3 regions of the Desulfuromonas sp. TF genome follow, and region 2 is predicted to be linked to each of the others. Evidence: predicted binding sites of a transcription regulator. Region 2 holds the regulator's gene; each other region holds the start of a gene.
The links. Region 2 encodes HrcA, which represses chaperone genes, less so after heat shock. Its sites were predicted from a motif close to TGTTAGCACTCNNNNNNNNNGAGTGCTAACA; they were not measured.
Positions count from the first base shown of each region.

Region 1: a site for HrcA is predicted at 8,154-8,184, ahead of groES (co-chaperone GroES). Genes of this name have one in related genera too.
Region 3: a site for HrcA is predicted at 7,665-7,695, ahead of rpoH (RNA polymerase sigma factor RpoH). Genes of this name have one in related genera too.

Region 1 is NZ_KI421426.1:94,042-104,093, reverse strand. Features, by position in the region: gene DTF_RS0118545 (hypothetical protein) at 1-288, opposite strand, end outside; gene DTF_RS25815 (ATP-binding protein) at 575-3,223, opposite strand; gene DTF_RS24475 (MFS transporter) at 3,320-4,639, opposite strand; cyclic di-GMP riboswitch class I at 4,836-4,929, shown strand; gene DTF_RS0118530 (diguanylate cyclase) at 5,044-5,964, shown strand; gene groL (chaperonin GroEL) at 6,063-7,706, opposite strand; gene groES (co-chaperone GroES) at 7,745-8,032, opposite strand; gene DTF_RS27615 (DUF507 family protein) at 8,336-8,602, opposite strand; gene DTF_RS27610 (DUF507 family protein) at 8,599-8,877, opposite strand; gene DTF_RS0118505 (alanine--glyoxylate aminotransferase family protein) at 9,061-10,052, shown strand, end outside.
Region 2 is NZ_KI421424.1:147,854-157,905, forward strand. Features, by position in the region: gene DTF_RS0116975 (universal stress protein) at 1-415, shown strand, start outside; gene hemW (radical SAM family heme chaperone HemW) at 426-1,559, shown strand; gene hrcA (heat-inducible transcriptional repressor HrcA) at 1,708-2,748, shown strand; gene grpE (nucleotide exchange factor GrpE) at 2,776-3,390, shown strand; gene dnaK (molecular chaperone DnaK) at 3,447-5,351, shown strand; gene dnaJ (molecular chaperone DnaJ) at 5,483-6,601, shown strand; gene DTF_RS0117005 (penicillin-binding protein activator) at 6,632-8,554, shown strand; gene DTF_RS0117010 (putative 2-dehydropantoate 2-reductase) at 8,637-9,557, opposite strand; gene DTF_RS0117015 (CarD family transcriptional regulator) at 9,830-10,052, shown strand, end outside.
Region 3 is NZ_KI421421.1:324,926-334,977, forward strand. Features, by position in the region: gene DTF_RS0112760 (DUF11 domain-containing protein) at 1-728, opposite strand, end outside; gene DTF_RS0112765 (hypothetical protein) at 796-1,281, opposite strand; cyclic di-GMP riboswitch class I at 1,382-1,481, opposite strand; cyclic di-GMP riboswitch class I at 1,653-1,744, opposite strand; gene DTF_RS0112770 (sigma-54 dependent transcriptional regulator) at 2,015-3,394, opposite strand; cyclic di-GMP riboswitch class I at 3,522-3,601, opposite strand; gene DTF_RS0112775 (acetyl-CoA hydrolase/transferase C-terminal domain-containing protein) at 3,973-5,541, opposite strand; gene DTF_RS0112780 (outer membrane protein assembly factor BamD) at 5,918-6,655, opposite strand; gene rpoH (RNA polymerase sigma factor RpoH) at 6,783-7,631, opposite strand; gene crcB (fluoride efflux transporter CrcB) at 7,841-8,212, shown strand; gene DTF_RS0112795 (DUF190 domain-containing protein) at 8,257-8,589, shown strand; gene DTF_RS0112800 (TerB family tellurite resistance protein) at 8,633-9,091, shown strand; cyclic di-GMP riboswitch class I at 9,205-9,280, shown strand; gene DTF_RS0112805 (hypothetical protein) at 9,353-10,052, shown strand, end outside.

The sequences.
Region 1 (10,052 bases), on a different contig from region 2:
CCTGACGAGGGTCACGCTCTCCAGGCGCCGATCGAGCAGGCCCGCCAGGGTGAAACCGATCCTGCCCTCGGGAATGACGGCGGAAAGGCTGCCATCCGCGCGATGCGCCGAAAAACCGGTGAGAAGCACCCCCCCCTCCGCCGGAGCAAGCCGCTCGATCCGGACCTCGGCGTTGAGGGCCGATCCGGCTATCTGCTCCAGACCGGGGCGCACGAGGTGCTGAAGGATCTCCGGGCGGAACATCCATGCCGCGCCCGCCGCGATCGCCAGTGCCATCGCCAGGACCATCAGGATTGGGATTTTCCAAGTGTGCTTCATCGGCCCTGGACGCGATCAGAATGAATAAATAGGGAGGATTTTCATCGGGGCTCTCAGCGGCCCGGATGCGGAGGGTTTCTCCTTTTGTTAAGTGTAATCCACAGGTTGTTTCTTACAATGGCTGGAGGGGTATAGGGGATGCAGTTATGGCAATGTCGAAGGAATTTGGCAGAGGGCACACCCCGATCCGTTCAGAATGAAGATCGCAAAGGTGAAAAAGGGTTGGGATCATGCGTGCCGGCATATGGAGGAAAAGTTACGCGGATTTTTCCGAGGACTTTAAGTCCGAAAGGTTCTTGTCGACTGCCGAGAAGAGCTCCTTCATCTGAACGGGCTTAACCAGGACATGGTCCATCCCCGACGACAGGCATTCCTCCCTGACTTCGCGACGTTTGTGGGCGGTCAGGCCGATGATGCCGATGTGCCCGCGACCTTCCGCTTCCCGCTTGCGGATTGCTCGGGTCGCCTCCAGACCGTTCATTTCGGGCATCTGCAAGTCCATGAGGATGAGATCAAATCCCCCTTGCTCCCATTTCTCCAGGGCCTCTCGCCCTGACTCGGCAGTTTCCGTCCGATAGCCGTGCTGTGCCAGCATCATTGTGATCAACTCCCGGATCATGGGATCGTCTTCAGCCAGAAGGATTCGTGCAGCGCGGTGTTCCCTGCCGGAGCCTTCCGGCAGGGTTTCGTCCCGTAAAGATCGTTCCTGTTCACTGGTCTTCAGCGGGATGGTGATCGTGAAGACGCTTCCCTCTCCCTTTCGGCTCTGAATGGAGATCACTCCGCCCATAAGTTCAACCAGCCCCTTGGAGATGGCCAGCCCCAGTCCGGCCCCCCCATACTTGCGGGTGAAGGAGCTGTCCGCCTGGCTGAAACTCTGGAAGATCAGTTCCCTTTTTTCCTCCGGTATGCCGATGCCTGTGTCGGCTACCGAGAACTCCAGGGAGTCGCCAAGGGCAGCCACGGAGATGCGGATTTCCCCCTTTTGGGTAAATTTGACGGCATTGCCGATCAAATTGATCAGCACCTGCCCGAGCCTGTCGGAATCACCGATCACGATTCGGGGTACATCCGGCGCGATGTCCATTTCAAGCCTGAGGTTTTTCTCCCGGGCGGGGAAAGCAAACATCTCCACTGCGTCCTGCACACAGCCCCGCACATCGAAGGGCTCTTCTCTAAGCTCGACCCGCCGCGCCTCGATCCTGGACAAATCGAGGATTTCGTCGATGAGGACACGCAGGCGACCGGCTGATTTTTCGGCCATTTCCAGCATGCGACGACGCTCGGGGGTTTTTTCGGTCAGCAGAAGGTGTTCGATAGCCGCCATGAAGACCGTCATGGGGGTGCGGATCTCATGGCTCATGTTGGCCAGGAACTCGCTCTTGGCGCGGCTGGCCTCTTCAGCAACCTGCTTTGCCGCCTTGAGTTCCTCCCCGACCTGGCGCTCTTCGGTGATATCGGTGTTGGTGCCGAACCAGCGAAGGACTCTTCCACCTTCATCCTTGATCGGAATCGCCCGGGATAGAAACCACCTGTATGTGCCGTCCGTGCCGCGCAGGGGGAAAGTGTCCTCCCAAACGTCCCCTGTCTCGAAGCAATGACTGATCTTCTCGACCACGCCCTGAATGTGGTCGGGATGGAGAACCTTTCGCCAGCCCCAGCCTTTCATCTGCTCCAGGTCCGTCCCTGTATAATCGTACCAGCGCTTGTTGTACCAGAAGATCCCGCCGGTCTCATCGGCCATCCATGCGAACTGGGAAATGTTGTCGGCGAGGGTGCGAAACATCTCCTCGCTCTGGCGCAATGCTTCGGCTCTGCTGAGGAGGTCGACCGCCATCTCCGTCACCGTAGAGCGAAGGCGGCGCACGACATCCGGGGCTCTCGGGTCGCCCCGCCCTTCGATCTGCCCGGAGCCCATCGCCCTGGCATCCTGCTCCAGGCGAAGAATCGGACTTGCGATGCTTCTGGCCAGAAACCAGGCGAGCAGGAAAGCTGCCGAAGCGATCAGAGAGGCCAGGATGGAGTCGTTAATCAGCCGATTGCGCTCGGAGGCCAGGGCGACTTCCACCGGCCGGCCGGCCCCTGCCACCCAACCTATATCGGAGATCGGCACCCGGGCACAGAACGTTTCACTGGAAGAAATATCCAGGTGTGAGATGCCGGTCTGCTCCGCTCGCTTTTCGAGAGCGGCCCTCAGCAGTTGATCGCTTTGCCGCCATTGCATGCGATCCTCCCAGGAAAGCTCTGCTCCCGGGCTGCGATAGACGATGGTCCCCTGGCTGTCAAAGATGGAATAGGCGCCTTCGGAGGGACGCCGGTGCAATAGAGCCGCCGACCCAAGGTTCGCCGGATCGATCGCAGCCACGACCGCGCCGAGGAGCATACCGATGGAGCCGCGGATCGATGTGGCGACCACAAAGGTAGGTGCCGGGGTAACCATTCCCGCGCGGGTCAGATCCCCGAGAGTCCAGGACCAACCGGTCTGGAGTTTTTCGAAATAAGAATGCCCCGACCAATCCTGCCCGACAAGCCCCCTCTCACTGGAGGCAAGGACAATCCCCTGCGGACTGACCCAGCTCATATTGCGAACCGAAGGGGTGCGGTCCGAATAGTAGGTGAGAAGGCGGTCGGCATTGGCTTGTGTATACGGTGAGAAGGTGAGGATGGCCTCCCCCACCGCGTAATTCTGGCTTCGGATATTGTCGATATAGGCTGCGAAGGTACTGGCAATCCCCTGGGCTACCTCAAGTTCCGTCTGAAGGGCCTCGGAACGTTGAGTTCCGTACCGCTCCAGGTATCCCCACCAGAGAAGGAGGAGCATGGGAAAGAGTGCAAGTGAAATAAGTAAGAAAAGACGCTGCCGTATACCCGCAGGCAGAAGGTAGGCAGCCCATTGTCGGATCATGTTGAATTCATCTTCTCTCAAACAGCGGGTGATCTTCCCTTAGAACGTTTGAAAACTTTGAATTAATTCTACTTCATTTTCTTAAAAATGCCCGTCTCACCGCGACGGTTCACCCTTTGCCGGGGAACCGACCTCCACGATTTGCCGGCAGCCCGTCTCCCGGGTCAGAGTGATGAGGACCAGGGACAGGACCGTCCAGGCAAGCATGAGGGAGAAGCCCAGGCGGAAGGCTTCCAGGCCGTAAACCCTGCCACCGGCCGACATCGCCCCATCCCACTTCCGGTCGAGCATCCAGCCGACGGCCGGCTGAAGCAGCATCGGACCCATCATCGAGCCCATGTTGCACACCCCGGCCGCCGTCCCCGCCAGCGCCAGAGGGACTGACTCCTTGGCGAAGGCGAAACCGATAATCATGCAGCCGGCGGCGAAGCCGATCACGATAAGCAGAGAGATCAGCAGGGGAAGCGGCAGTCCCGGCACGAGGATGATGAGCCCCCAGCCGACGGCCGAGATCGCGCAGCCGGCCACGTACAACGGCTTGCGCCGGCCGATCCGGTCCGAGAGACCGCCGAAAACCGGTCCGCCCACCGCCCAGGCCAGCAGTTGGGCTGAACAGAGAGCCGCCGCCTGGGGGGAAGTCAGACCGTAATGGGTGGTCAGGAAGGGCACTCCCCAGAGGCCGGCGAAGGCAAGGACGCTGCCGGCGACGGCGCCGGGAGTGAGTAGAAGCAGCCAGGTGTTGCGGTAGCCGAAGACCTTGCGGAGTCCGGCCATGATGCCGGAGCGGGGCGCTCCCGCAGAAACCTCGGAAGCGTAGCTGGCATAGCCCCGCTCCCGCGGATCGTCCCTGACGATGATCCAGATCAGGGCGGCTACGGCAAAAGGGAGAATGCTGGAAGCCAGCATGACAGGACGCCAGCCGAAGGTGTCCACCATCAGGCGCAGCGGTGTGCCGGCGAAAACCGCTCCGAGAATGCCGAGAAAGAGGGCCATTCCGGAGGCCAGGGCGAACTGCCTCGGCGCCATCCAGTGGCTGGAGAGCTTCATCATGGCGACGAAGGCGACCGCCACCGAGCCGCCGATGAACAGGCGTCCTGCGCAGGCCCAGACCATCCCGTCGGCGAGAGCGAAGCTGAGACTGCCGATGCCGGCCACAAGAGCGCCAACGGTCAGCAGCCGCCGCGGGCCCCAGCTGTCGGCGAGCAGCCCGGTGGGAATCTGCATGGCCACGTAGCTGTAGAAATAGAAAGCCGAAAGATTGCCCAGGGCGGCGGCCGTCAGGTTGAAATCATTCATCAGCTCCGCGGTCATGACGCCGGGAGCGACCCGCTGAAAAAAGCCGATGATGTACAAGGCGGCGCCGAGGCCCCAAACGGTCCAGGCCAGACGCGCGGGGGGAAGTGTCGCTGAGCTCATAGGTTCTCGATCCTGGGGAGGGCGGATTAATTTCAATTGAAAGTATTAAAATTAGCCCCGGCTGTCAAACCATTTGAGATGGAGAAAACACTCAGGCCATGCTGATTCAATGTACCAGGGTTAAATCCCTTGACGAATCATTCAGCTATGGCAGAATGAAATCAGAATTTAAGTTTCATTGAATAAAAAGAAAATTCTCCGACAAGAGCAAACCTGGAGAAATTCAGGGACGCAAAGCTGCGGGTCCTCGCTTTACCCTGGAGGTAAAGACGGATAGCCGGGTGGCCGAAGAGAAGGCAAAGCCTCAAGTAAATTGGGGTTTTGAGACGCCGATCTTCCGCCCGGAGATTGGCGTTTTTGCATTAGAGAGCGAATACAAGCCCGTCCCTTTCGAGGTTCCTCATATGAAAACCTCTATTCTGATCATCGACGATTCAAAAAGGATGCGTCGGCAGGTCGCCGACATCCTGCGACATGCAGCTCTTTTCAAGTTCTTCTTTGAAGCCGGTGACGGGATCGAAGGTTTCAAAATGGCCCTCGATAAAAAACCCGATATTATTCTCTGCGACATCGAAATGCCGGGAATGGACGGTTTTAAATTTTTGCGCATGTTGAGCACCCAGGAGGACTTGCAGGACATCCCGGTCATCATCGTCACCGGACATGAAGAGACGGGTGCCAAGGTTCGCGGCCTCGAGCTCGGAGCCAGCGATTATGTCACCAAACCCTTCGACTCTGGTGAACTTCTGGCACGGATCAAGGTCCAACTGAAAATCAAGTCTCTCCAGGACAGACTCAAGGAAAGCAACCGGATGCTGCTCGAGCTGTCCCATACGGATCCCTTGACCGGTCTTCACAACCGTCGGCAGATGATGAAAGCCCTGGAAAGTGAAATGGATCGCAGCAACCGCTCCGGCGATCCACTTTCCCTGATTCTGATTGATTGCGATGATTTCAAGAAAATAAATGATACCTATGGTCATCAGGCGGGAGATGAAGTACTGATGAAACTGGGCGAAACATTTAAAAGGCATCTGCGACACTACGATGCGGTAGCCCGTCTCGGAGGTGATGAATTCGCCTTGATATTGCCGGCTACCGACATCCCGGAAGCGGTCGGGATCGCCGAGCGGATACGCCAGGAGGTGGAGCAGATGACGGTCGATGCCGATCTGGCCGATTTGCGGGTGACCATCAGTCTCGGTGTCGCCAGACATCCTCAAATACAGGTGCAAATCCCCGACGATCTGATCCGGGCAGCCGATTACGCCCTCTACAACGCCAAGCGGCAAGGACGCAACCAGGTCAGGGTGAGCGATCAATAGAGACGCCCGTCATCCAGCATCGTTTTTTTCACCAGACGAAAAGAGCCCCCCGGAAAAACCGGGGGGCTCTTTTCGTTATGCAAGGATCAGGGAGCGGCTTACATCATGCCGCCCATGCCCCCCATCCCTCCCATGCCGCCGGGCATGGCGGGCATGGCTTCTTCGCTCTTGGGAGCCTCGGCGATGCAGGCCTCGGTGGTCAGCATCAGGCCCGAAATAGAAGCGGCGTTCTGCAGGGCACTGCGGGTGACCTTGGTGGGATCGATGATCCCGGCCTCCAGCATATCGCAGTATACATCGGCAGCAGCATCGAATCCGAAGCTGCCTGTTTCGCTGATGACCCTGTTGACCACGATGGAGCCTTCGGCTCCGGCGTTGGCGGCGATCTGACGCAGCGGCTCCTCAAGGGCCCGCCTGACGATCTTGACGCCGAACTCCTGCTCACCGGGAGCCTCTACTTTTTCCAGAGCGGCGATGCAGCGCAGCAGGGCGACCCCGCCTCCAGGGACGATGCCTTCTTCAACGGCGGCGCGGGTGGCGTGCAGGGCGTCCTCGACGCGAGCCTTCTTCTCCTTCATCTCGGTCTCGGTGGCGGCGCCGACCTTGACCACGGCAACCCCGCCGACCAGCTTGGCCAGGCGCTCCTGGAGCTTCTCGCGATCGTAGTCGCTGGAGGTTTCCTCGATCTGGGCGCGGATCACTTTGACCCGGCTCTGGATGTCGACTTCGCTGCCGGCGCCGTCGATGATCGTGGTGTTGTCCTTGTCAATGACGATGCGCTTTGCGGTGCCGAGCATGTCGAGAGTGGCGTTCTCCAGCTTGAAGCCGATCTCCTCGGAAATCACCTTGCCGCCGGTCAGTACCGCGATGTCCTCGAGCATGGCTTTGCGGCGGTCGCCGAAGCCGGGAGCCTTGACGGCGGCGATGTTGAGAGTGCCGCGCAGCTTGTTGACCACCAGGGTGGCCAGGGCTTCGCCCTCCACGTCCTCGGCGATGATCAGCAGGGGGCGTCCCTGCTTGGCTACCGGCTCGAGGACCGGCAGAAGATCGCGCATGTTGCTGATCTTCTTGTCATGGATGAGGATCAGGGCGTCCTCGAGAACGGACTCCATGCGCTCGGGATCGGTGACAAAATAGGGGGAGAGATAGCCGCGGTCGAACTGCATCCCTTCGACGGTCTCGAGGGTGGTCTCCATCGACTTGGCCTCTTCGACGGTGATGACCCCTTCCTTGCCGACCTTCTCCATGGCCTTGGCGAGAATGTCGCCGATGGTGGCGTCGCTGTTGGCGGAGATGGTGCCGACCTGGGCGATTTCCTTGTGGTCCTTGACCGGCTTGGAGAGTTCCTTGAGGGCGGCGACGGCCGCGGTCACGGCCTTGTCGATGCCGCGCTTGATTTCCATGGGATTGTGGCCGGCGGTGACCAGCTTGACGCCTTCGCGGTAGATGGCCTGGGCCAGCACGGTGGCGGTGGTGGTGCCGTCACCGGCGACATCGGAGGTCTTGGAGGCGACTTCCTTGACCAGTTGGGCGCCCATGTTCTCGAACTTGTTCTCGAGTTCGATCTCCTTGGCGACGGTCACGCCGTCCTTGGTGATCAGGGGAGCGCCGTAAGACTTTTCGATGACCACGTTGCGGCCTTTGGGACCGAGGGTGGCTTTGACGGCTTCGGCCAGGATGTTTACGCCGGACAGGATCTGGTTGCGGGCGTCCTGTCCGAATTTGATTTCTTTAGCTGCCATGTCTGTGAATCCTCCTTATCGTTAAAATGGAGATCTGCTTATTCGACTACGCCGAGAACGTCGTCCTCGCGCATCATCAGGAACTCTTTCCCTTCGATCTTGATCTCGTTGCCGGCATACTTGCCGAACAGAATCTTGTCGCCCACCTTGACGTCCAGAGCCAGGACCTTGCCGTCCTCGGTCATCTTCCCCTTGCCGACGGCGACGATCTTGCCCTGCTGGGGTTTTTCCTTGGCGGTGTCGGGAATGATGAGGCCCCCGGCGGTCTTGGTCTCCTCTTCGAGCCTTTCGACGATGATACGGTCATGCAGCGGTCTGATGTTCATGATGAATTCTCCTTTCCTGTATGAGAATGAAAAACGGGAGATACTCCCTTTTGGTCCGGGTCAGAAAATAAAAAAGACGCTCGATTCTGAATCAGTTGAACGAATCAAGCCCCTTTGGCACCTTTAGCACTCCTCACACGAGAGTGCTAACAACAGGGGTAAATATAATCAGCTTATTTTGAATGTCAAGGGCAATCTGAAGATTTTTTTGCCGGGCGGGATCGGGATCAGTAAACGGTCAGAAAGTCAACAAGGGGGAAGCGGGAGTCGGGCGAAATCCGCGGTCATTTTAGATCGTTCTGCCTACCATCTGCGCTTTTCCATTTCTTCCCGGAAATATTTGTCGTACAGGATCTGCCATTCCCGGCTGCCGACGATTTTTTTCTGGGCGGACAGCTTGTTCCGAATCAGGGTGTCTACCTGATCGTCCACCGAGAGCAGACGGATCAGCGCTTCTTTTGCGGCTCGCAGGGCCTCGGCTTCGTCCGGGAAATCGACCAGATCATCTTTCCACAAGCCGTCCAGGATCAGATGGGAAAGATGAGAAATGCGCTGCTCAGACAGTTTCACAGGGGTATTCCCCTCTCTTCGGCCAGTTTCTTCTTTATCATCAGGAAAAGTTTCTGGCGATCGATATCGGCCGGCGCATTCCGGAGCTGACTCTCCATCAGCTCAAGGACCTCTTTATCCAGTTCCTGCTCTTTCGTCATTTCGGCCCGGATGATCTCTTCAATGCGGGCCAGAACCACCCCCCGGCCGGCCTTCAGGGTCCCTCCTCCCCGATCGACAAGCGCGGACAGAAGATGATCGGCCATGCGACGAATCTGCAGATCGGTGAAACGCATGGGCAACTCCCGGGAAAGCCGAAGCGTTAAAAGGTCCCTGCATCCTAGCTTCGGACAGGGGCGTTGTCAACGCGGTAATTCTTGACAGCCGGCGGGCCGCTGTGCTAATCAAGCTTCCTTGGTCCTTCGCCGTTGGCCGCTGTCATTGACCAATGAAGCATGACTTCCGACAAGGAGATCTGAATGAATAAGAAGCTCTACATTCCCGGTCCCGTCGAAGTTTCCCTCGACGTCATGGAGGCCATGACCGCACCCATGGTCGGCCACCGGATGAAAGAGTATGCCGAAGTGCATGAGCGCGTGACCGCCGGCCTCAAGACCCTTCTCAATACGGAGGATCCGGTTTTCCTCTCCACCTCCAGCGCCTTCGGCGTCATGGAGGGAGCGGTGCGGAATCTGGTGCGGAAACGCTGCGCCACCTTCGGCAACGGCGCCTTCAGCACCAAATGGCATGACGTCACGGTGCGCTGCGGCCTCGAAGCGGATCTCTTCACCGCCGAATGGGGCCGCCCGATCACCCCCGAGATGGTCGACGAGGCCTTGTCCACCGGCAAGTACGACGCCATGACCGTGGTTCACAACGAGACCTCCACGGGGGTCATGTCGCCGCTCGAAGAGATCGCCGGGGTGATGAAGAGATACCCGGACGTCTCCTTCATCGTCGATACCGTCTCCTCCATGAGCGCCGTCCCCATCGACGTCTCCGCACTGAAAATCGACGTCTGTCTGGCGGGAGTGCAGAAAGCCTTCGGTCTGCCCCCGGGACTCGCCGTTTTCGCCGTCTCCCGCAGGGCCCTCGACAAGGCGAAGGGCACCCCCGGCCGAGGCTACTATTTCGATTTCGAGGAATTCGAGAAGAACGACCAGAAGAACAATACCCCGAGCACCCCCTGCCTCAGCCTGATTTTCGCCCTCGATCACCAATTGCGGAAATTCTTCGCGGAAGGGCTGGAGAACCGCTATGCCCGCCACCGGCGGATGGCTGAAATGACCCGGGATTGGGTACGGGCGCAGGGCTTCGGCCTGTTCGCCGCCGAAGGCTGTCGCTCGATGACCCTGACCTGCGGAAGGAACGACGACCGAACCGATCTGGAGAAGCTGAAGAAGCTCGCCGGCGCTCGCGGCTACGCCATCGACAACGGCTACGGCAAGATCAAGAACGCCACCTTCCGCAT
Region 2 (10,052 bases):
CGGCCGGCGGGCCGGTGAATACGCCGCCGGGGTTGTTCCCGCCCTTGGCGACTGCGAGCTCGTTCTGCTGGTTCTGACCACCGGCGTGCCCGGTACGACGGAGCCCGCTGCGCCACCGGAGGTGCACGGCGACGAGGACCATCACCAGGAGCTGGTGCAGGCCGAAACGCTGGTCGGGGAAATCGCCGCCATGCTGCGCGAGCGCGGCGTCGCCCCGGAGCGGCTGCAGATGCGGATCAAACCGGTATGCCGCGGCGTCGCCCAGGATATCGTCGACGAGGCGACGGCGGCGGGCTGCGACACCATCATCATCGGACGCAGCGACGCCTCGCGGATGAAGGAGCTCTTCCACGGAAGCATCTCCGCCGAAGTCCTGCATAAGGTCGAGAACCAGACCGTCTGGGTGGTGGCCTGACCGCGCCCGGATGGCCTCTCTTTACCTGCACGTTCCCTTCTGCCGCAAAAAATGCCCCTACTGCGATTTCTTCTCGGTACCGGGGCATTTGTCGTCTCTGGAGTCCTATCCCGCGTTGCTGATGCGCCACCTCGATCTTGCCGCCGACGGCGGAGAATGGGGCGGACCGATTGAGACCCTATTCTTCGGCGGCGGCACGCCTTCACTGCTTTCGCCGGAATCCATCGGCGAGATTCTTGCGCGGGCCGAAGATCGTTTCGGGTTTGCCGCCGACGTGGAGATATCCCTCGAGGCGAATCCGGGAACCCTCACCGCCGCCTCCCTGGCCGGCTACCGCGCCGCCGGCGTCAACCGTCTCTCCTTGGGAGTTCAATCCCTCGACCCGCGGAAGCTGGAACTCCTGGGGCGCATCCATTCCCCGGAGGAAGCGAAGGACGCCGCCACTTGGGCGAGGCGGGCGGGTTTCGCCAATCTCTCCTGCGACGTGATGTTCGCCCTCCCCGGGCAGACGGCGGGCGCGCTTCAGGCGGAACTCGACCGGTTCCTCGACCTGTCCCCCGACCATGTTTCCGCCTACGGACTGACGGTGGAGGAGGAGACGCCCTTTTACCATCTGCACCGCGCCGGCGGACTCGATCTCCCCGATGAGGACCGCTACGCCGAGCTCTTTTGCCTCGTCGACGAGCGGCTTGGCCGGGAGGGATTCCGTCATTACGAAATCTCCAACTACGCCCGGCCGGGGCGTGAGTGCCGGCACAACCTCCGTTACTGGCGCCGGCGCTCTTATCTGGGGGTCGGCGCCGGCGCTCATTCCTTCTGCGGGCGGGGCTGGGGGGAGCGGCGGGCGGTTCCTGCGGACCTTGCTCCTTATACCGCTGCTCTTTCCAGGGGAGAAGATCCGGCGCAGACGCTGGAGACCTTCGATCGCCGCGGGGCCATGGCCGAGACCCTCTATCTCGGCCTGCGAACCGCCGAGGGCGTCGATGAGGGTGAATTCCGCCGCCGCTTCAGCGCCGGAGTGGAAGAGACATTTCCCGAGGCGCTGCGGAGGGCGGGAGATCGTCTGGTGCTGCGGGATGGCCGCTGGAGGATGGACCTTGAAGGATGGCTTCTTTTCGATCACATTATTACCGCTTTTCTCTGAGAAATTCCGCCATTTTCCTGCCGGGTTTGCCCTTGACAAAGCCCAGGGCCATTGTTATGTTATCTTCCGTTAGCACTCCCTCCCCTGGAGTGCTAAGATTTTTCGACGGCCGGATTTTCCGGCTTGAGTTTTTTGGGGCGGTGAAGCGATGAGCGAAGAGCTCAACGAAAGAAGTCGCCGGATTCTCGAGGCCATCATCGAGGACTACATCGGCACCGCCGAGCCGATCGGTTCACGGGCCGTGACCCGGCGGCATCATCTCAGCCTTTCTCCCGCCACGGTGCGCAACGTCATGGCCGATCTGGAGGAGATGGGATATCTCATCTCACCCCATACTTCGGCCGGACGGGTGCCCACGGAAAAGGGATATCGCTTCTATGTCGATTCGCTTCTACGGGTCGGGCCGCTGACATCCCAGCAGCAGAAGAAGATCGAAGACTATTATTGCCGCAAGGGCATGCAGGCGGAAGAGCGGTTGCGGGAGGCGGGAAAAGTGCTCTCCGCCATCTCCAGATACACGGGGATCGTCATGGCTCCCCGCTTTACCACAACGGTTTTTCGTCAGATCGAATTCATCCGGCTATCCCAGGGGAGAATTCTGGTTGTTTTTGTCTCCCGCTCGGGGTTGGTCCAGAACAAGATCATCGAAATCGACGAAGACATCGCCCCGCGGGAGCTGGAGCAGATTTCCGCTTATCTGAACCACACCCTCGGGGGACTCACCATCCAGCAGGTGAAGGAGCGGATCATTGAGGAGATGGCTAAGGAGAAAGCCCTCTATGACAAGCTTCTTCAGCGGGCTCTCAAACTTTCCCAGGAGGTTTTCCAGGAGGAAGCCGGGGAGCAGGTCTTCATCGAAGGGGCTTCGAACATTCTCGATCAGCCTGAGTTTGCCGATCTGGAACGGATGAAAAGGCTGTTTCGGACCTTCGAACAGAAAAGCCTTCTGGTGGAGCTGCTCGATAAGAGCCAGAGCGCCGAGGGAGTGAATATTTTTATCGGAAGCGACACGGAGTACAGCGGGATTTCCGGCTGCAGTCTGGTAACATCTACCTATTCCAGCAGTCGCGGAACCATCGGTTCCCTGGGCGTCATCGGCCCAACCCGCATGCCCTATTCGGTGGTAATCCCCATCGTCGATTACACGGCGCGGCTGCTCAGTCAGATTCTGGAACACGATTCGGAATAGACCCTAAAAAGACAGGAGATTTGAAGATTGCCTAAAAAGAAGAAGGAACAAGAAAATATCCCCTCGGCAGAAGGGGGAGCGCCGCAAGAGCTGAATGTAAAGGGAACCCGGGAAAAAGAAGGCGTCGAGGGCGAGGCCGGCGAGGGGCCTTCGCTGGAAGAGCAACTGGCCGCCAGCGTGGAAGAGGCGAAGAAGAACTGGGATCTTTACCTGCGCGAAAGGGCCGATCTGGAAAATTTCCGCAAGCGGGCGCAGCGCGACAAGGAAGATCTGGCCCGCTTCGCCAACGAAAAATTTCTCCGGGAGATACTGCCGGTGCTGGACAACCTGGAGCGGGCCGTCGACCATGCCCGTCAGAATCAGGGCGGCGGCGAAGGGCTGCTCGAAGGTGTGGAGATGACCCTCAACCAGCTCCAGCGGGTTCTGGAAAAGTTCGGCGCTACTCCCTTCGAATCGGTGGGGACGGCATTCGATCCTTCGCGGCACGAGGCCATCGGGCATGTGGAAAGCGCGGAACATGCGCCGAATATGGTCGCGCAGGAACTGCAGAAGGGTTATCTTCTCAGCGATCGACTGCTGCGGCCCGCCATGGTGATGGTGGCCAAGCCTGCTGCCGAGCCGAAAAAAGAGGAGCGCGGCTGACCGCTGCTTACGGATAAGTTAAAAAACGAAACCAGGAACAAAGGAGGATATAGATCATGGGTAAAGTCATCGGAATCGACCTCGGCACCACCAATTCCTGCGTCGCCGTGATGGAAGGGGGGGAACCCGTCGTTATCGCCAACGCCGAAGGATCCCGCACCACTCCCTCCATGGTGGCCTTCACCGAGAGCGGTGAACGTCTGGTGGGACAGCAGGCCAAGCGCCAGGGGGTAACTAATCCCGAGAACACTCTCTACGCGATCAAGCGCCTGATCGGCCGCAAGTTCGATTCGGACGCCGTGCGCAAGGACATCCAGATCAGCCCCTTCAAGATCATCAAGGCCGACAACGGGGATGCCTGGGTCGAGACGCGAGGGAAGAAGTTCAGCCCCTCCGAAATCTCGGCCATGATCCTGCAGAAGATGAAGCAGACCGCCGAGGACTACCTGGGTGAGGAAGTCACCGACGCCGTGATCACGGTGCCGGCCTACTTCAACGATTCCCAACGCCAGGCGACCAAGGACGCCGGCAAGATCTCCGGCCTCAATGTGCTGCGGATCATCAATGAGCCTACCGCCGCATCCCTGGCCTACGGCCTGGATAAGAAAAAAGAGGAAAAAGTTGCCGTATTCGACCTCGGCGGAGGCACTTTCGACATTTCCATCCTGGAGCTCGGTGAGGGGGTGTTCGAGGTCAAGTCGACCAACGGCGACACCTTCCTGGGCGGCGAGGACTTCGACCAGCGCATCATCGACTATGTCGCCGACGAGTTCAAGAAGGAGCAGGGAATCGACCTGAGAAGCGACAAGATGGCTCTGCAGCGTTTGAAGGAGACGGCGGAGAAGGCCAAGTGCGAGCTTTCCTCCTCCATGGAGACCGACATCAACCTCCCCTTCATCACCGCCGATCAGACTGGGCCCAAACATCTCAACATCAAGCTGACCCGGGCCAAGCTCGAGAGCCTTTGCGCCGATCTGCTCGACCAACTGGTCCAGCCCTGCAAGACCGCACTCAAGGACGCCGGGCTCTCCCCTTCCGACGTCGACGAGGTCATCCTGGTCGGCGGGATGACCCGCATGCCGGCCGTGCAGAAGAGGGTGCAGGACATCTTCGGCAAGGTTCCCCACAAAGGGGTGAACCCCGATGAAGTGGTGGCCATCGGCGCCGCCATCCAGGCCGGCGTCCTCAAGGGGGAAGTCAAGGATGTGCTTCTCCTCGACGTCACCCCGCTGTCTCTGGGGATCGAGACCCTGGGCGGTGTAATGACCAAGCTGATCGAAAAAAATACCACCATCCCCTGCAAGAAGAGCCAGGTCTTCTCCACCGCCGCCGACAACCAGCCGGCCGTGTCGGTCCACGTTCTGCAGGGAGAGCGAGAAATGGCGCCCGACAACAAGACCATCGGCCGCTTCGAGCTGGTGGGCATACCGTCAGCGCCCCGGGGCGTGCCGCAGATCGAGGTCACCTTCGATATCGACGCCAACGGCATTCTCCATGTCTCGGCCAAGGATCTCGGCACCGGCAAGGAGCAGTCGATCCGCATTACCGCCTCTTCCGGCCTCTCCGAGGAGGAGATCGAGAAGATGGTCAAGGACGCCGAGGCCCATGCCGTCGAGGACAAGAAGAAGCGCGAACTGATCGAGGTCCGAAACCAGGCCGACGGCCTAGTCTACACCACTGAGAAGTCCCTCTCCGAACACGGCGGGCAGGTCGATGAGGAAACCAGGAAAAATATCCAGGCCGCTATGGAAGACCTGAAAAAAGCCATGGAAGGAGACAGCGCCGAGGAGATCAAGGCCAAGACCGAGGAACTCGCCAAAGCCTCTCACAAGCTGGCCGAAGCCATTTACGCCAAGGCCCAGACGGCCGAAAGTGAAGCTGGTGCCCAGCCGGAAGGAGCGGCCAAGAGTGAAGACGTAGTCGAGGCCGAATTCGAGGAAGTCGATGAGGATAAGAAGTAATTCATACAGGCAAAAGGCCTGAGGGCTGAAAAACCGGCTGAGGGCGAAAGGCTAAGGGGAATAAAACCCTTTAGCCTTTTGCCTATTGCCCCGAGTCCATTTTTTACCCTGTTTATTGAAGGAAATTTATTTTGGCAAACGGCAGCAAGCGGGACTATTATGAAGTGCTGGAGGTCAACCGGAACGCCAGCGAAACGGAAATAAAGAAGGCCTACCGGCGCAAGGCCCTGCAGTTTCATCCGGACAAAAATCCAGGGGACAAGGAAGCCGAAGAAAAGTTCAAAGAGCTCTCCGAAGCCTACGCTGTACTCTCCGACGGGCAGAAGCGGGCCACTTACGACCAGTTCGGGCATGCGGGACTGGGCGGAGGCGGGTTCACTTCCGAGGGCTTCGGTTTCGGCGGCAGTCCATTCGAGGATATCTTCGGAGACATTTTCGGCGATATTTTCGGGGGCGGCGGAGCCCGCAGGGGACGGGGGAGACGCGGGGACGACCTGCGGTACAACCTTAATATCTCCTTCGAAGAGGCAGCCTTCGGTCTGGAAACCAAGGTCCAGATCCCCCGCCACCACCCTTGCGAGGCATGCGCCGGTTCCGGGGCGAAGAAGGGAACGAGTCCGAAGACCTGTCCCACTTGCAGGGGGGCCGGTCAGGTTCGCTACCAGCAGGGGTTCTTCTCACTGACCCGGCCCTGTCCGGACTGTGCCGGCGAAGGCAGGGTGATTGAAAACCCCTGTCCGGAGTGCCGTGGGACCGGAAGGGTGCGGAGCAAGAAATCAATCTCCCTTAAAATCCCGGCAGGGGTCGAAACGGGGAACCGCCTCAAGCTCTCCGGCGAAGGAGAAGCGGGAACCCAAGGGGGGCCTCCTGGCGACCTCTATGTCGTCATCAGTGTAAAGGAACACCCTCTTTTTCAGCGGGAAGGCCAGGACGTGATCTGCGAGATTCCCGTCTCCTTTCCCCAGGCCGCCCTCGGGTGCGAATTCGAGGTTCCCACCCTGGAAGGGAAGGTCAAGCTGAAGGTTCCGGCCGGCACCCAGTCCGGCAAGGTGCTGAAGCTCTCCGGCAAAGGAATTCCCAACCTCCAGGGTTACGGACGCGGCGATCAACTGGTGGTGATCCGTGTGGAAACTCCCACGCGGCTCACTTCCCGTCAGAAGGAGCTTCTTGAGGAATTCGCGCAGGAAGGTGGGGATACCCATCCACTGGGCAAGAGCTTCTTCGACAAGGTCAAGGAAATGTTCGGATAAGCCGATCAATCCCTTGAAGCGGGAGAAATAATGAAGCGCTTTGTTTGTTTTTGGCTGTTGTTTTTGTCTGCCGGGTTCTGTTTTTCGGCCCCGGCGCTTTCGGCTGCCGAATTCAGCTTCGGTCGCCAAAGTGGAGCGCTCGCTCAGGAGTCGGCCCTGCAGGAGGGCATCGACCTGCATGCGGCCGGCGAATTCGAGGAGGCGATTTCCCGGCTGCACAGCTTTCTTGTCCGTTTCCCCGAGTCCCCCCTTCTTCCCCGAGCCTATCTCTATCTCGCCCGCATCTTCCATGAACAGGGACAGCCCGAAAAGGCGCTCCTTTACCTGGACCGTATTCAGCCCGCGCAGCGGGGACCGGAGGCACAGCTGATCAGAGGCGTATCCCTGGTGCAGACCGGTTCGGCCGGCGAGGGAATGGCCATTCTTCGTTCTCTGGAAGAAAAAACATTGGGTGGGGACGATCAGGTGACGCGCCTTGTCGCCCTGGCCAAGGGGGCCGTTCAACTGGACCTTCCCCTGCAGGCGCTGGTTTTTCTCCATCAGGGGTACTCCCTGGGATACGGCGTGGAGGGAGAAGCGATTCAGCAGCAGGCCCATTCGATTCTGGTTGAAAAGCTGACCGATCTGGAACTCGCCGAGGCCGGATTCATGTTCCAAGGAACCTCCTTTGGCGCCGATGCGGTACTGCAGCAGGCGCAGCGCGCCTTGGCCAGAAACGAGGAGGCGGCGGCCCTGCGGCTGGTCGAGTCGGCCCTCGCAACTACGGCTCCCTTCTTCTATCGTGATCAGGCCGTTGCTCTCTGGGAGCGTCTTACCGGCGAGACATGGCTGCGGCGCGCCATCGGTGTGGTTCTCCCCCAATCCGGCCGTTTTGCCGCCTTTGGTGAGCTGGTCCGCCGCGGGATGGAGCTGGCGCAGCAGATCTATAATGCCAACAATCCCCCCGTCCGGTTTCTGTTCCGGGACAGCGGCGCCGATCCTGAAACGTGCGCCCGCACGGTTTCCGAATTGGCCAACCGGGACCGAGTCATGGCGATAGCCGGTCCTCTCACCGGAGGCGCCGCCGTTGCCGCCGCCGAGCGAGCCCAGCAGGAACGCGTTCCCCTTCTGACCATCTCTCCGCGGGAGGGTCTGCCTTTGATGGGAGAATTCGTCTTTCGCAACAGCCTGACCAGTCGTTTGCAGGCCAGGGCTCTGGCCCGCTATGCAGTTGAGGAAAAGGGGATGACCGGCTTCGGCGTACTTTATCCCGACAACAAACTCGGACGGGAGTTGACCGAGCTGTTCGCCGCCGAAGTCCTGAAGCGGGGTGGGCTGGTGGTGGCTCGGCAGAAGTATGCCGAAGATGCCACCGATTTCCGCCGCCAGATCAGGCTGCTCAAGGGCGAGGACCCTGATGCGCCTTTGGAGGAGAACACTCCGAAAACCGAGGAGGAACAACAGAAAGAGCTGACCCGACCCGATGTGCAGGCTTTACCGTCTGTGAATTTCGATGCCCTGTTTATTCCCGATTACGCCGAGCGGGTCGGACTCATCGCCCCGCAGCTGGCTTATTACGGCATCGAGGATCTCCCTCTGCTGGGGATCAACGGCTGGAATTCGCCCGAACTCGTCCGCGTCGCCGGGCGATTCGTTGAGGGAGCCGTCTTCGTGGACGGATTTTTCCGCTACAGTCCCTATCCCTTCGTGGAGGAGTTCGTCAACCGTTATTTCGAAAAATACGGCGAAGAGCCCTCCATCCTCGAAGCTCAGGGTTTCGACGCGGCCAACATCCTTCTCACCCTGCTGAACCGCCCCGAGGTCCGGTCCCGAGAGGCCCTGCGCCTCTCCCTGGCCCAACTCAAGAACTACCCCGGCGTCACCGGCGGCACGACGTTCAACCTGCAGGGGGACGCAGATAAGGTCCTCTTTCTCCTGCAGATCCAGAACGGGAACGTTGTCCAGATCAATTGAATTGGGTCACAATGGACAGAACGCCTCCGGACCTTATGCAGTCGGAGGCGTTCTAATGGGATTATTGCCGGAGGCAATGCGATCACCGGTTCTCCCACGCCTCCAGCAGAGCATGCAGCATTCTCACCCGTACCATCTCCACCCCCTTTTCCTCCGCCATCCGCAGTGGAATCCCGTAGATCGACTCCAGTTCCAGCGGTCGTCCCTCGAGCCGGTCGAGCATCATGCTGGGGCGGTAATCGCCCATAGGCTCGGTCAGCTCGAACATGCGGGAGATGAAGGAGACGGCGTCGATCGGCTCGGAGAGCCCCTGGGCATTGGCTGCCCGGATCACTTCGGCCATGATTTCGGTTGCTTGGCGGCGTGTGGGCGGATGGGCCAGGAGGCGGTCGGTAGTCAGGCCCGTGAGGGCGCTCAGGCCGTTGAAGGGAATGTTCCACACCAGCTTTTCCCAGCGGGCCTTCATGAGGTCGGCAACCGCTTCGCATGGAACTCCGGCTGAATTGAACAGCCCCGCGACGATACCGGCCCGTCCGGAAAGGCCTCTGCCGAATTCGCCCAGGCGGATCGCTCCCTGTCCCAGATGATGGACCGTTCCCGGCTCCCCCCGGTTGGCGCAGAGAAACGCCACGCCTCCCATCACGCGACCGGTGCCGAAGGCCGCAGCCAGGACCTCCTCGTTCCCCAGCCCGTTCTGCAGGGTGAGCAGAGCTGTCTTCTTGCCCACCAGGGGCCGGACGAGATCCACCATCCGGCTGTTATCGAAGGTCTTGAGGCCGATCAGAACCAAGTCGGCCTCTCCCATATCCGCTGAATCCTGAAAGCACGAAACCGCGTCGAGGTGAAAATCTCCGCCTGGGGAGGTGACGTGCAGGCCTCCGGCGGAAACGGCCTGGAAATCGCGGCGAAGGAGGAATTCTACTTCCTGGCCGGAACGGCGCAGCATGGCGCCGTAGTACAGCCCCAGAGCGCCGGCACCGATAACGGCGATATGCATCTTCATCTTCCCAACCACTCCTCGATTTCTTCTTGTCTGAGAGGGAGGATTCAATTCACTTCGGGCCGCAGTCGCAAACGGCGTTGATAATGGAGGACATGGCGATTCCTTTCAGCCGGTTAAGCGGACGGTTAAGCGAAAAATAATAACATAAGGCTTTTCGGCAAGTCAGGTGAAAAAAGCATCTCGATGGCTAAGTCCTTGTAAAATGGGCTATTGACCTTGACGAAAGGCCGATGACGTGATATTCTATATTAATGCAAAAGGAGGCAAAACCCATGTATAAAATTGGCGACATGGCTGTATACCCGACCCAAGGCGTTGGAATAATCGAGGCTATCGAAGCCAAAGAGTTCTCCGGTGAAAAGCATGAGTTCTACATCCTGCGCATTGTTGACAGCGACATGACCATTATGATTCCGGTGGACAATGCCTTGCAGGTCGGAATGCGCAACCTGATCGACAAGGATCGGGTGGCAGCGATTTACGATATCCTTGAGG
Region 3 (10,052 bases), on a different contig from region 2:
GTGCCGTCACCGGCGGTGATGGTGTTGATGCCGTCCGATTTGCTGATGGTGGGCAGAACTACTAGGCTCACAGTGCTCTTGAGGACGTCCGCCTCCACCGTGCCGTCAGGGACGTTGCATTTGGATTTTGTATTGGGAACCGGATGCTCCGCAGTTTCACAGAGATTTCCGCTCTGATTGTCCCAACTCGTGACGAATGGAATGAAAAGCCTCCCCCCGCTCAGGTTGACGGCTTGGCAGGACACCGGGACTCCAGTCATTCGCACCACGCCGGAGCCCGTACCTCCGCCGATGCCACTGTTGCCGTCGCCGCAGGTGTCCGGGGAGCCTTCGAGATCGAAGAACGGGCTGGCAGGCGGGAGGATGGAAACGGTACAGCCTGTAGATCCCCCGTCGGACGGATGCGTTGCGGGACTTTTCCCATCCTTGGCGAAGAAAATGCCGACATCGTAACGGTCAGGTGAAGCGAAATTGACGGTCACATCCAGGTCGACAGTGACGGGCTCGCCGCCGACGCAGGACGTGGGACCGCCCGGGACAATCGTTATGCCTGTGATCGAGACATCATTGGCGGTGCAGTTCAGGTTGGAGCCGAATCGTTCCGCCGCGCACTGGCTCGGGCCATAAGCATAAGCCGCAGCCATACTGAAAAGCTGGCAGGCGAGCGACAGCAAGATGGCGATAGTTGCGTTTGTGATGATGTTTTTCCTGATGCGGTTAATCTTCAAGTCATATCTCTTCAGCAATGGCGTTCAGCTTAGAATCGCGATCAAAAGCACAATCCGGCATAAACAATCAGGAGGAATACGAAACCATCAGCCCTTCCGCGAACGCATCCTGTTCACAGGCGCACTCCGAAAGAAGGGAGATCACGCTTTCCACAATTTCAATGCGACATGTATTTGCGTTGCCACAGCCGTTCAGCTCCGACGGCAGGTTTTTCTGAATGTAGTCACGTACGACGGGGACGTAGCGATGGCCGGCAAAGTCGCCATCGAGCAGCGATCCGAAAAAGCCGTCCAGTTGTCGGCGAATGCCTGCATAGGCGGAGGGGCTTCCGGTTTTTCCGTCCGCCGCCCAGGGACCCTGGCAGGCCGCCGTCAGGCTTTTTCCGAGAACCCGCAGGCGCGCCGCCAGTTCGAGGGCCAGCTCTTCGGCGTGCAGCCGAAGCTGATGAAAAGCCTGAGTGGTTTGCGAATCGATCGGCCGACTGTTCGCAGAGGTCCTTTCCTGCAAGGAAGAACCGGCGCGAAGAAGGCAATTGGGGTTTATTGATTTCATGTCCGTCTTCCGTCCGGTGGCGCAGCTAAAATGAAAAAAACCCATGCTTGGGGAGCATGGGCCTGGGCGCACGGGTGCGCTAATCCATACTCCCCGTCTCTTCGGTAGCCCGGCTGCCCTTTCCGCCTTTGCTGCGTGTCGGCGGGGGAGGGCCCGTGGCTTTGCGTCCCTGGATCTCTCCAGGTTTGCCGTTATCGGAGTATGGGTGGGTTAAAATGTTGTGGCGCGGGTTTTGTTGTTGCGGGGGAAGCCGCGGGGCGGGTTCCCTCCTGAAAAAGCGGCATCAAGCCGCAAGAAAACAGTAAAAAGCCCATGCTCAGCGGGAAGCATGGGCCGGGCGCACAATTGCGCTTGTCCATACTCCCCTTCTCTTCGGTAGCCCGGCTGCCTTTTCCGCCTGCGTGTCGGAGGAGGGCCCGTGGCTTTGCGTCCCTGGATTTCTCCAAGTTTGCCATTATCGGAGTATGGTGGGGTTAAAAATGTGATGTTGCGGGTTTTTCTTACGGGGGAAGCCGCGGGGCGGGTTCCCTCCTGGGCAACCGGCATTACGCCAAAGATAAAAAAGAAGCACAGTTAATGTCGAACGAACTGGTAATGACGTCGACATCGGATTTATCGTTTCATTAAATATCCACGATTTGTGCCAAAAAATTAATGCTGTATTTCAGTAATATAGTGGGTTCCGGCGAAAAGCATTGAGTATCGAGTATCCATTTTGGATATCCAAAATAAATCAATCATCCGAGTCGTCATCCATCCCATACCGCGCCATCCGGCGGCGGAAAGTGTAGTAATTCATGTCAAGAAGACGCGCGGCGACCATCTTTTTCCCTCCCGCCGCGGCCAATGCGCGCTTCAGTGCCCATTTTTCAACTTCGGCCATTTTGAAGGGAAGATCGTCCGGGGAAACTTCGAATGATTGACCTTGGGCGGCGGAAATTCTCGCCGCGGGGTCGATCTCTCCGAGGATGCCCTGCAGGATGGCGGGGGAGATCACGTCGTCCGCCATGATCGCGGCGTGCTTGATGACATTGCGCAGCTCACGGACATTCCCGGGCCATGAATGGGACTGCAGCATGGTCATGCCGTCCGCGGAAATCTCCAGCGGAGGCCTGCCGATTTCATGACAGGCTTCGCGCAGAAACTTCCCGGCCAGAGCCGGAATGTCTTCGGGAATGACGCGAAGAGGGGGCATCTCGATCATGAAGGTTGCGAGACGGTAATAAAGGTCCTGACGGAAGTTGCCCGCCGCGGCCTCGGCCGCCAGGTCCTTGTTGCTGGCGGCGATTATGCGGATATCGGCGTGCGCCTTGCGGTTGCTGCCGAGGGGGTGATAGCTTTTTTCCTCTACCAGTTGAAGGAGCAGCGCCTGCACGGCGGGTGGGGCGGCATCGATATCGTCGAGGAAGAGGGTCCCGCCCTTGGCGGCGGTGACCAGACCCTCCCGCTTTCGTTCGGCACCTGTGAAGGCTCCCTTTTCATGGCCGAACAGGTCGGCGGCTACCAGCGATTCGGGAATGGCGCCCAACTGGACGGTCACGAACGGTTTGTCGGCGCGGGGGCTGAGATCGTGGATCATCGACGCCAGCCTCGATTTGCCGGCACCGGTCTCGCCCTGGACCAGAACGGCATAGTTGCTGCGGGCGATCCGCACCACTTGGCCGGCGATTTTTTTCAGTTTCGGCCCTTTGCCGAGCATCTGCTCGACGGATTGGCGCAGTTCGCTGTTGAGGCCGAGCAGCTGTTTTCTCTGCAGAACCGGCAGCGCCGCCTTCTCAAGGGTGGAGATCAGCTTGTCGTCTTCGCACGGCTTCGGAACGAATCCCGCGACACCGAGTTCGATGCCGCGAAGCAAATAGGGAACATCGGAAAAGGCACTGAAAAAGACCACCGGAGTTTCGGGACTGAGCCGACGTAGCTGTTCAGTCAAGGCGATGCCGTCCATCTCCGGCATGATGATGTCAGTGAGCACGAGGTCAGGTTTTTCCTTGAGGAAAAGATCCAGAGCCTCACGCCCGTTGGTGGCGATGAGCACTTTGCGGCAATGGGGAGACAGAAGATCTCCCACGGCCTTGCGCAGGAGTTTCTGATCTTCCACAAAAAGCAATTTCATATGTTTAAGTATGTTCATCAACATATAAACAAATCATCTTTACATCACAAAAACGCCCATTTTTCTCGTCGGGAAAAATGGGCGTAAGAATTCCCTTGGATACACAGGGAATCTTCATGGCCCTCTCTTCGGCGACTCGGCTGCTCGTATGTGTGCGAGCCCGTGGTTCTGCGTCACCGGGTTGCCCCGGCTTTGCTATTATCGGAGAGGATTTTAAATTTAGTATTCTAAACAATATATTAAGTCGAAAATTTTTGAAAAAGTCAAAGGAAAATAGAGGTTCCGACCGGCCCTCTGCATCCTATTCATTAAAGAGCCAATTTAAACCCCTGTTTTATTTTCTGTCAAGATGATATTCCATTTTATGAAACTGCGCAATTTAAAAAGGGAATTTATTTAAAATAGAGCAAAGATTGTGCCAGAGGAGAATTGCTGGGGGAAGGGATGTAAATTCAACGGAATAGGAAATGCCTTTGGTAGAAATGAATTCCAGGTTCGGTCCTTTCACGTCATGGAAAGAAAAAAACGCCCCTCCGAATTCGGAGGGGCGCAGGAAAAGAAACAGATTTTCAACTGGATCAGAACTCGACTTTGATATCCCAGTTGTCGATCTTCATGGTGCCGTTGCGCTCGAGGTTGAGCTGCATCTTGAAGCAGCGGTCGAACAGCTGGGGCTCGTGACCGACGCCTTTGGCCAGGGTTTCCTTCTTGGCGATGTCGAAGTATTCCTGGATGATCGGTTTGTAGTCGGGATGGACGCACTTGTCGATGATGAGCTGGGCGCGATCCTTCGGCGCCAGGCCGCGGCAGTCGGCCAGGCCCTGCTCGGTGACCAGCACGTCGAGGTCATGCTCGGTGTGGTCGACGTGGGGGGCCTTCGGCACGACGCAGGTGATGCCGTTGGGATCGGTTTTGCTCGGCCGGGTCGAGGGGGTGTGCATGAGCTTCAGATAGCCGTTGCGCAGGAAGTCTCCCGAGCCTCCGAGACCGTTGATCATCCGGGTGCCGCCGACCAGGGTGGAGTTGGCATGGGCGTAGATGTCGAACTCGACCGGAGTATTCATGGCGATACAGCCCAGGCGGCGGATCGGTTCGGGATGGTTCGAAATCGACAGCTGGCGCAGGACGATCTTCTTGGTGTACTCGTCCCAGTTGGCGTAGAGTCGCTTGAAACCCTCGTTGGAGAAGGACAGGGAGCAGGCCGAGGCGAAGTCGAGCTTGCCGCTGTCGAAGAAGTCGAGCATGGTGTCCTGAAGGACCTCGGTGTAGACGGTGAGGTTCTGGAAGGGGCCCTTGACCAGTCCGCCGACGACGGCGTTGGCGATGTTGCCGACGCCCGACTGAAGCGGCAGCAGGTTTTTGGGCAGACGGCCGCGATTCACCTCGTTCTGGAAGAAATCGATGATGTGGTCGGCGATCTGCTCGGAAATCTCATCGGGGGGGCCGAGAGGGCGGCCGTTGTCGAGCTTCTTCGATTGGACGATGCCGACGATCTTGTCGGGATCGACCCGGACATAGGGGGAGCCGGCGCGGGATCCGGCATGGGTGATCAGGTAAGGGAGCCTGTTGGGCGGTTTGATCGGCTCGATGATGTCGTGGAGTCCCTCATGGGAGGGCATCTCGGTGTTGAGCTCGATGATGATCTTGTCGGAGATCTGGCAGAGCTCGGGGCAGATGCCGCAGGATCCGGAGAGGACCAGACTGCCGTCTTCGGTGATGTCGGTGCACTCGATGATGGAGATGTCCATCCGGCCGTTCTCGGTGTAGAAGCCGTAACCGACGTCCTGGGCGAAATGGCCGAGATGTTTGTCGCCCATGCGGATCCTGCCGGAGTTGATCCCTTTCTGGATGTTCTTTCCGGTCTGGTAAGGCCAGCGGCGGTCGATCATGTCGAGAGTGGCCCAGCGGTCTTCGGTCTCGACGCCGACAGAGGCACCGATGAACAGGTTGAAGCGAAGCTTGCCCTGCAGATTGTTCTGCTCCACGTGATCGGCCAGGACAACCGGCATAACCTTAGGGTAGCCGACGGGGGTGAACCCGGACCAGCCGAGGTTCATTCCGTCTTTGAAAAGCGGGATGAGCTCCTCGGGTTGAACGACCTTGCTCATCATGGACTTGCGGCGAATGCGACTTTCCAGTGTAGACATCTCTCTCCTCCTCTGTAGTTGATTGGCAGCGCACATAGGGTGCGCTCCAATTTACTCGCTCTCTCTCTCAAATTAGAACAGTGTGAAAAATCCCCTGAAGGAATTCAGAAGGCTTAAAAATGTTGGAGAATATCAGGTATACGGACGGAAAAAAACAAGGAAAGTTATGGATTTAGAAAGGCCCGATCCTTGCTTTAAAATTCCGTTATATGAATTTGAACTTTTTATATAATGGCGTAAACGGCAAGTCAAGCAAAAAGATCGCTTTTATCATATCTGTGATAAACGGAGGCCGCCCCCGCAGGAACACTCATGGATACTAAAAGCAAAATGCCCTTCCGTTGCGGAAGGGCGTTTTTTTGAAGAAATTTCTCTGTCAGTTCTGCTTTTCCAGCAGTTTCTGTGCCTTAAGGGCGTGTTCGCTGCGGGGAAACTCTTCGAAAAGGGAGTTGAACGCTTTCATGGCCGCATCGGGATGGCCGGCGGCGAGATAGGCCTGGCCGAGATAGAGAAAGGCCCGGTCGCGACCGTCATAATCGGGGTAGTGAACGAAAACATCCTCCAGGCGCTTGACGGCGGCTTCATAGTGCCCGGCGCGAAGATAGAAACGTCCTACATAAAGCTCATGCTCTGCAAGCCGGTCTGTGCACCGTGCGATGTAGGTTCTCGCTTCTTCGGCATCAGGGTCATTGGGAAAGCGCTTCAGAAAGTTCTGAAATGTGGCAAGGGCATTGCGCGTTGCGGTCTGGTCACGGTCAATCGAGAGAATCTGTTCGTAGTAGGAAAGTCCCAGTCGGTAGAGAACCTGGGGAGTCCGTTCATGGTCGGGATGCTGCTTCAGAAAATCCTCGTAGGCGGCAGCCGCTTCAATATAGTTCTTTCCCATGAAGTGGGCCTCGGCGATCCTCATCTCAGCGAGGGTGTTGAGCTCAGGTGAATAATAGCTGTCGCGCGCCTTCTCCCACATGGTGATGGCCTCTTCGTAGAGCTCTTTTTCAAAAAGTTTTTCCCCTTCCTTGAGGTAATAAGCGGCCGTGGGGGTGGACGGGTCCTTTGTCGAGGCGCAGGCGACACTCAAAAGGAGCAGGCAGACCAGGGAGAGCAGGAGTTTCATTGAGGATTCCTTGCTTGACGATAATTATAAGGTTGGCTTGATGAAACTAAGGGATAGACCGCGATTTGTCAACGGCATTTCGCTGCAGGACGGCAGCCTGGTGAGTGGAGAGTCCGTCCAGTTCCCGTCAGGCAGGGGCGATCGGGTAAAGTACCCCCTTCAGTTTGGCCAGAGCATTCTTTTCCAGCTGCCGTACCCTCTCCCGGCTGATTCCATAATCGTCGGCCAGCTCCCGCAGGGTGCGGGGATGGTCCTGGAGGATGCGGTCGTGGACGATCCGTCTTTCCCGATCATTGAGTTTCTGCAGGGCCGCGGCAACCTGGCCGGTGAGAATACGATCCTCCTCCTTCAGCAGGAGCTGGTCTTCCTGGTTCTCCCGATCGTCGGCCAGGGAATCCATCAGGGTATAGTTTTCCCCCTCGTTCAATTCCAGATCGAGGGAGGAGTCGCGGGCAGCCATGCGCCGCGCCATTTCTTCCACTTCGTCGTCGCGTACCTCCAGCTCCCTGGCGATCTCTCCGGTATCTTCCCCTCCGGTGAGGCGCCTGATGGCATTGCGGGTCTGGTTGAGTTTGAAAAAGAGCTTTTTCTGGGCCTGGGTGGTGCCGATTTTCACCAGCGACCAGCTTTTGACGATGAAGTTGTTTATATAGGCCCGGATCCACCACACGGCATAGGATATGAGGCGGATGCCCCTCTCGGGATCGAATTTTTTTACCGCCATCATCAGACCGATATTCCCCTCCTGGATGAGATCAAGCACCTTCATGCCATAGGACCTGTATTCATGGGCGATCTTGACCACGAATCTCAGGTTGGCGCAGATCAGTCGATGGGCCGCTTCCAGGTCCCCCTGGCGGCGATACCGAAGGGCCAACTCCACCTCTTCTTCGCGGCTGAGCAGGGTGAAACGGTTGATCTGAGCCATGTAGAGCTCAAGGGTGTCAGTGACGACCGGCAGGTGAGGCGTGCTCATTGTAGTACTCCAGAAAACGTTATTTTATCAATTCAGTAGCACTCTGTGGTTGAGAGTGCTAAATATATATAGCAAAGCATATGAGCTGGTGCAAGAGAAAATCATTGAGCGGGGTTTGGTGATTGGTTGACAGCGGCTGCCGCGGTCACCATAATGACCGGAAGCCGCGGTTCGATCCGGCCGATTCCTTGGAGACCGGGAAATTTTCAATGCAGATTCTTTATATTGGAGTGTTCGGCGCCCTCGGGTGCCTGTCGCGTTATTTCGTTTCCGGCTGGGCCTATGGCCTGTTCGGGCGGAGTCTTCCCTATGGCACGCTGGCGGTCAATGTTGTGGGATCATTCCTGCTTGGATTGGTTATGGAAGCGAGTCTGCGCAGCACTCTTTTGTCTCCCGAGATGCGCATGGGGATTACCGTCGGTTTCATGGGGGGCTTCACCACCTTCTCCACGTTCTCCTTTGAAACTATCCGTCTGCTGGAGGAGGGCAGTCTGCTTCAGGCCGGAGCAAACGTGCTGCTCAATGTCGTTGTCTGCATCGCGTTTGCCGCCCTGGGCATCATTCTGGGACGGCAGATATAAATGTAGCGGCGAGGCATGCCTCGCCTTTACAACACGGAGGATACATGCCGCAGCTCGAAGGCGAACAGACCCTTATGCGGATTTTCATCGGCGAGAGCGACCGTTGGGAAAAAAAACCTCTTTATGAGGTCCTGGTGGAACTTCTGCGCCGGGAAGGCTTTGCCGGCGCGACGGTGCTGAAGGGGGCAATGGGTTTCGGCGCCCGCAGCATCACCCATACGGACAAGCTGCTGCGCCTCTCCGCCGACCTGCCGGTGGTGATCGAGGTGGTGGAGGGTCAGGAAAAAATCGATGCCCTTCTCCCCCGGCTCGACGTGATGCTCTCGGGGGGGATGATCACCCTGGAGAAGGTTCGGGTGATCCGCTACTCCAAGTGAAAAAAGGGAATGGCCTTCCCTCGAAACGGACAGGAATAAAACCATGCTGAACCGAATCAAGACCCTGCTTGCTGCCGCCTCCTCGGCGGAACCGGAGGCCGAGCATGAACGTATCCAGGTGGCGACCTGCGTGCTGCTTCTGGAGATGGCCCACACCGATGGAGAGTTTCATTCGATGGAGGGTACCCTCATCCAGGACCTCCTGCAGCACAAGTTCGACCTTTCGGAAAAAGCGATGGACGAGCTGATGGAGTATGCCCGGCAGGAGCGGGATGCCAGTCTCGACCTTTACCAGTTCGCCAAGCAGATCAATGAGAATTTCACTCTGGATGAAAAACTCGAGGTGATGGATGTCCTCTGGCGGATCATCTATGCCGATGGCGTGCTGGACAAGTATGAAGACTACCTGGTGCGACAGCTGGCCACGCTGCTGCGTCTCTCCCATCGCCAGATGATCGATGCCAAGGTTAAGGTGCTGGACGAGATCCGTCCCGACCGCTGACGGCCCTGTCGATCATGTCCGAACGCACGACAAAACCGTTGACACCGCCGCAGTGGCGGATTAGGTTGTAGATACGCTGAAAAGCCCTGTACCAGAACCCAAATTTTATCGATAGACGATAATACTAAACCATCCGCGAGGATGGGACGGAAAGCCCATGGGTCTCCCAGAGACAGCCGGGTTGCCGAAATATCATGAATATTTCGGCAGCCCGGCTTTTTATTTTCGCATCCGGGTCTTTAAAATCCATTGGGAACGACCATGCTGATTTTCGACTCCGAATCGTTTTGCATTCAGGCTGAAGAATCGGAAGTGGCTGCGGTTTATCGCTCCTCCTCCCCCGTTTCCATAGCAGTCGAGGAATCCCTGCCCTCCTGCGAGGCTTTCGTCTGCATCCTCGAACGGGATCAACGGCATCATGTCTTTGCGGCGCTTCATGTCAGGGAGATCAAAAGAAATCTGATCTATGTTGTCGAACCGTCCGGTGAACAGTCGAGATCCTCAGATCCGGGAAAAGCCCTGGCCTTCGTTGAGGCGATGGGGTTCAGCATGGAAGCCGTGAATTTGAAATACGGCAAAGCCATGCGTGAAGTGGTTCTGCGAAGCATTCCTGTTTTGCTTTCTCCTGAAAATCTGGAAAGAACCCGAAATGAAAAAGAAACCGAGCTGTCAGAGCTGAATCGGCTGGTTGCAGAGGCCGCAGAGGAGCCGGATGATGCGACGGAACAATCCGATCCTGGAAGACAGGCGAAGATGAAAAGTGCCGTGGAGACCCGAAAAAACACCGCAAATGCCGCCGCTCGGAAGCTGGCCCAGGAGAAAATCGCCGCAGATAAGGCTGCCGCGGTCGGAGAGTTGGTTCAGAAATTCCTTCTGCACTCGAATGGCTCCGAAGTGGCTCATGCCGATCGTGCCGAAAGCGAACGGCTGCGAGAGGAAAATACGGCGTTGGAAAAACGAG